Prochlorococcus marinus str. MIT 9515: one gene and its partner. The main gene of each other region encodes a partner of the protein of the gene in region 2 in a complex. Links are inferred from orthologs where the notes say so. Each region holds a gene or a part of one and is shown on either strand. Other genes may lie near its edges.

Region 1 (2,988 bases), 1.5 Mb from region 2 along the record:
TATTCTTATGAGATTATCTGATAAAGGAATAAATGTTAGTGATGCAAATGTAAAAACCGCTTTTGGTAAACCTGCCATAATTAATTTATGTGTTGGTCTAGAAAGTTATAGCCAACTCCACAAAACTATTGATCAAATTAAATCAATGGCTGATGTATTAGATATTGCGAGAGTAGGAATAAGTTAATTTAAACTCAAAATAACTTTACAATACTCTTTTTTTAATTTTTAATTTATATAGCAAAAAAATAATCATCCCAGAAATAGAAGCTAATAGTAATCCAACTAAAGCTGAACCCAGAATTAATTTTAATGAAAAAACCCTTCCTTGTTCCCATAATTCTTCTATCAATAAATTTTTATCTAAAACAATATCAGTAGGATTTCTTAGTAAGAATGAACCAACTTTATAATTGAAGAAATAGAGAGGTACATAAGTAAAAGGATTACTTATCCAAGTGCCAATTGCAGCAAGAAAAAGATTTCCTTTAGCAACTCTTGCTAAAAATAATCCTAATAAAGTTTGAAAACCAAAGAAAGGGAAGCAACCGCAAAAGACACCAACCGCGACTCCCTTTGCATTAAAAAATGGAGTCCCCTCTTGTTTCAAAAATAATGATAGAATTTTTTTAAAGTTAAGATTTTTTATCAACTTCATTCTGAGATCTCAATCAAAAAAGTTTTCTTTGATAAGCCTACTTAATTATCCATAACATAGTGAGAGATGGAATCAATTGTCGATACTGAAGATACAATAGCAGCAATAGCTTCGGCTATAAGTCTAGGTAAAGGAGGAATTGCAGTTATAAGAGTAACAGGGGAAGAAGCAATAAATTCCTGTAAAAATATCGTCGAAACAAAATCTAAATATGCTTGGGAGTCTCATAGAGTTTTTCATGGCTACGTTAAAGATAATTTAGAAAATAAATATATAGACGAAATTTTAATTTCAGTAATGCATTCTCCTAATAGTTTCACAGGAGAAGATGTTGTTGAGTTACATTGTCATGGGGGAGTAATTGTTGTGAATAAAGTAATGGATACATTATTATCAAACAATAATAAAGTGAGGATTGCGAATCCAGGAGAATTTAGTCAAAGAGCTTTTCTTAACGGCAAAATAGATTTAACTCAAGCAGAATCAATTAATCAATTAATTAATGCAAAAAATCTTAAATCAGCAGAGATAGCTTTTAATGGAGTAAAGGGGGAAATCAAGAAAAAGATTGATGTTATTAAAAATGATTTAATCGAACAATTATCAGAAATAGAAGCAAGAGTCGATTTTGAAGAGGATTTTTCAGATTTTAATTATCATGATTTTTCTAGGAGTATTAAAAATATAAAAGAAAAAATAGAAATTCTTATCGAAAATACAAAAAGGGGGGCATCAATTCATAATGGGATATCGATTGCTCTTATAGGCAAAACCAATGTTGGGAAAAGTTCTCTTTTAAATCTTCTCTCAAAAAAAGAAAAAGCTATAGTTACTAATATCCCAGGAACAACTAGAGATATGATTGAAGTCAATTTGACCATTAAAGATATCCCAATAAAATTAGTAGATACCGCTGGGATTAGAGACACAGATGAATATATAGAAAATATTGGAATAGAGAAAACCTTTGAAATGATTCAAAAATCAGATTATATTATTTATTTATACAGCCTAGAAGATGGATTTAATAAAGATGATGAGGAAATTATAAGCAAAATTCCACGAGAAAAATTAATAACTATTTTGGGAAATAAAAAAGATTTAATTGATTCAAAAAAAAATGATCAAAAAACTTTTTCATCAGACATCGTTTTAATGAGTATCAAAAATAATGAAGGTGAAAAAGATTTAGTCGACAAAATAGTTAAAAAATGTGGATCAAAAGAATTTGAAAATATAGATATATTTTTAAATGAAAGACAAATATCAAACCTGAGGGATTGCCTAAAAAATTTAAATGATACTGATCCAATAATTGCTAATCAATTACCTTTCGATTTATTATCGATTGAAGTTAGAGATGGGATAAAAAACTTATCTAGAATTACAGGTCAAGAATTAACTGAAGATCTACTAAATAATATTTTTTCTAAATTTTGCATAGGTAAATAAATTTTTAATTAAATGACATAAATATATAAAGTAAACTTTAAAAGTTAAAATAAAATTCATTATCTATTACAAGTTTTGTGGACTTTTACTCTCCAAACATATCTAGAATTATTGATTATTGGATTGAAGAAGATATCGGAAAAGGTGATCTTACATCTTCGGCAATTACAGAAAATATTGGAAAAGCCCATTGGTTAGCAAAGGAAAAAGGAATATTTTGTGGCGTTGAAATAATAAAGACAATTTTAAATAAAATTGATGAAAACATAGATTGTAGATTTTTTATTAAGGATGGCGAAACATTTTTGAAAGATCAAAAACTTCTGGAACTATGTGGACCCTCAAGAAGCCTATTGGCAAGTGAAAGAATAAGTCTCAATATATCTATGCATTTATCAGGAATATCGACTTATACAAAAAATATTGTAGATGTTTTAAAAGGTACAAATATAAAGTTAGCAGATACAAGAAAAACTACTCCTGGTTTGAGAATATTTGAAAAGTATGCTTTTAAATGTGGTGGAGGTATTAATCATAGAATGGGACTGTACGATGCTGCAATGATTAAAGAAAACCATATTGCATGGACTGATAACTTAAACAATGCAGTAAAAAAAATTAGATTGAATACTCCATTTACAACACATATTATTATTGAAGCTGAAAATATGAAGCAAGCAAAAGATGCAGTTCTAGCAGGTGCAGATAGTATTTTATTAGATGAATTTAATCCTGAATTGCTCGAAAAATGTATTAAAGAATTAAGAGAGTTATCAATAAATAGCTCTAAAAGAACAAAGAGAAATAACTTGATCATAGAGGTCTCTGGGATTAATCCAAGAGACATTAGTAACTATTTAATTGATGGAGTTGATTTC
Region 2 (3,018 bases):
TTATTACGAAAAAATCTGTAATTTCTTGACCAAAATGGACCTTTAAAACAAAATTCTTCCTCCAACCAATTCGCATTAACTATTGAAATGCTATCGACTTCTCTAAACAATTCTGATCTATCTTGAGTTAAGTTTTTCCAAATTGGTTCTTCTTTTGCTTTTAAATTCTCACTGACTTGTTGTGAATTCCACCAACTTTCAGCCCACGCAAGACTTTCGTTTTGATTTTTAATCCAAACTTGCCTTCTAATTAAAGGTTCTTTTAATTGATTGATTTCTATTGGACCTTCTTTATTAAAGAGAGGATCTATTTGCATAGATATTAATTTGATTTTTGTTTCTTGATTAGTTAAAAGTTGTAAATGTCTTGTTGGACTACCATCACCTAATAACATTAATTTCCATGAGCCAGATATTTTTGGTAAAGAATTTTCAACTAAGAAAGCAGTAGCTTTCTCTTCCCATAAAATTCTTGGTGAGTTAAAGAGTTTATTATTCAGTGATGATACCAATTTCTTTTAAGATGATAACTTTTTTTCAACAAAACTATTTGTCTTTTCTTTTTTTATTTCTTTTATTTTAAGCCAAACTAGTAATGCTGTTAAATCAGCTTTACTGACACCGGGTATTTTGGAGGCATCCCCAAAATTAGTAGGTTTTATTTTATTTAAGTTTTCGCGGGCCTCTAAAGATAGAGTATCTATTAGGTCATAATTAATTTCGATTGGCAGTGATTTGAGACTTTGACGATTTATCTGATCGATATTATTTTGTTGTCTTTTAAGGTAACCTTCGTATTTAATGTCTATTTCAACTCCTTCCATAACTGCTATTGGTAGACTTTTGTTTGCCAAATCATATTTTATAAAATCAGAGTAGTGAACATTTGGTCTTTTTAAAAGATCTTTCAATGTCGTCGATCCTTTAATTTTTGAGCCACTTTCTAACTCTATGTTTCTGGCGATTTCATCAGTACATTTTAAACGTGTATTTTCTAATCTTGAATTTTCTTCTTTAAGTAATTTCATTTTTTCTTTATGAGCAAACCATCTTCGTTCATCAATTAATCCTATTTCAAAACCCAAAGGAGTCAATCTCCTATCGGCATTGTCTCCTCGTAAAGTAAGTCTGTATTCACTTCTACTTGTGAGAACTCTATATGGTTCTTTTAGATCTCGTGTTATTAAGTCATTGATCATAGTGCCTATATAGCTGCTCTCTCTTGAAAAGATTATTGGATCTTTCATATTAAGTTTTCTAGTTGCATTTATTCCAGCTACTAATCCTTGAGCAGCAGCCTCTTCATAGCCAGTTGTACCATTGATTTGTCCAGCACTAAATAAATTGTCTATCTCAATAGTTTCCAATGATAACTTAAGTTGAGTTGCAGGAATGTATTCATACTCGACAGCATAAGCAGGCCTAAGCATTTTACATTTATTTAAACCTGGTAATGTTCTTAAAAGTTCTAATTGAATATTTTCAGGTAACCCAGTTGAGAATCCTTGTACGTAAATTTCAGGCGTATTTATCCCTTCAGGTTCTAAGAAAATTTGATGTGAATTTTTATCTGCAAATTTTACGATTTTGTCTTCTATAGAAGGGCAATATCGAGGTCCTTTACTATCTATAAATCCTCCATAAATTGGGGTTAAATGCAAATTATTACGAATTAATTCATGAGTTTTTTGAGTTGTTCGTGTTATGTGGCAACAAATTTGTGGCATGTCGTTTTTTATTTTGGGATCAAATGAAAAATATTTATCTGAAGCTGTGCTTGGCTGAATATCTAATGCATCAAAAGAAATACTTTTTTTATCCACTCTTGCAGGAGTTCCAGTTTTTAGTCTCTCAGTTTTTATTCCAAGACTATGTAAGCTTTCAGTTAAACCTTGAGCCGCTTGCTCTCCGGATCTCCCTGCAGACATCGATTTATTACCTATCCAGATTCTCCCTTCCAAAAAAGTTCCGGCAGTTATTATTATTGATTTTGCAGAATAGCAGGTTCCAAAAAAAGTTTTCACACCTTTAATTTGCTTTGTCGTATTCTTTGAGTTTTTGGTAAAAGTTTCAACCTCTTTTATCAATAATTCAGTAATCATGGCTTCTTTCAAAGATAGATTATCAGTGTTTTGTAGTATCTCTATCATTCGTTTCGAATATTCTCTTTTATCGGTTTGAGCCCTTAATGCCCAAACTGCTGGCCCTCTGCTCGCATTTAATATTCTTTTCTGTATTGCTGTCTCATCAGCTAGTTTCCCAATGATTCCACCTAAAGCATCAACTTCATGTACTAATTGACTTTTTGCTGGTCCACCTACCGCGGGGTTGCATGGTTGCCAAGCAATTCTATCCAAATTTATTGTGAATAATGCGGTTGAAAAGCCTAATTTAGCTGTCGTAATGGCAGCTTCACATCCTGCATGTCCTCCTCCAATAACAATAACGTCAAAAGATTCATTGGAGGATTGTTGCTTTTTCATTTTCGTGATGAATTAATTAGCTAAATTCCTAAATCTTGTAAATTGTGGTTCAAATAATAATTTAACAGTTCCAACGGGTCCATTTCTATGTTTAGTGACAATAATTTCAGTTATGCCTCTATCTTCAGTTTCTGGATTGTAATATTCATCTCTATAAATCATTAATACTAAGTCGGCATCTTGTTCTATAGAACCCGATTCTCTAAGGTCACTTAACATAGGCCTTTTATTTGTTCTTGACTCAACTCCTCTACTTAACTGAGATAAGGCTACTACTGGTACTTTTAACTCTCTTGCCATGCTTTTAAGACCTCTAGTAATACGAGATAGCTCTTGAACTCTGTTGTCTGGTGTTGTACCTTCCATTAGTTGCAGGTAGTCAATAACTATTAAACCCAGTTCTTTTTTCTGCTCAGCTATTAATCTTCGGCATAGCGATCTCATCTCTAAAACACTTAAATTAGGTTTATCATCAATAAAAATGGGAAGTTGACCTAATGAGTTGATTCCTTCTCCAAGTAAAGGCCATTCATCT

What was found.
Region 1: the proteins of mnmG (region 2) and mnmE are in contact, whole or in part, in a solved structure (PDB 9HIP), measured with the Escherichia coli proteins. The link is inferred for Prochlorococcus marinus str. MIT 9515 from one-to-one orthologs.

The regions. Positions count from the first base shown.
Region 1 is NC_008817.1:197,478-200,465, reverse strand. The notes cover bases 1-2,917. They hold mnmE (tRNA uridine-5-carboxymethylaminomethyl(34) synthesis GTPase MnmE), read left to right. Parts: upstream 1-724; coding sequence 725-2,110; downstream 2,111-2,917. Other genes in these bases: nadC (carboxylating nicotinate-nucleotide diphosphorylase), read left to right, coding at 2,188-2,917; P9515_RS01070 (DUF2062 domain-containing protein), read right to left, coding at 206-658; P9515_RS01075 (RelA/SpoT family protein), read left to right, coding at 1-187. Also shown: more of nadC, read left to right, coding at 2,918-2,988. UniProt on the Escherichia coli protein: Exhibits a very high intrinsic GTPase hydrolysis rate. Involved in the addition of a carboxymethylaminomethyl (cmnm) group at the wobble position (U34) of certain tRNAs, forming tRNA-cmnm(5)s(2)U34.
Region 2 is NC_008817.1:1,653,324-1,656,341, reverse strand. Bases 2-2,948 are described here. They hold mnmG (tRNA uridine-5-carboxymethylaminomethyl(34) synthesis enzyme MnmG), read right to left. Parts: upstream 2,484-2,948; coding sequence 519-2,483; downstream 2-518. Other genes in these bases: dnaB (replicative DNA helicase), read right to left, coding at 2,496-2,948; P9515_RS08965 (chorismate lyase), read right to left, coding at 2-512. In the rest of the region: more of P9515_RS08965, read right to left, coding at 1-1; more of dnaB, read right to left, coding at 2,949-3,018. UniProt on the Escherichia coli protein: NAD-binding protein involved in the addition of a carboxymethylaminomethyl (cmnm) group at the wobble position (U34) of certain tRNAs, forming tRNA-cmnm(5)s(2)U34.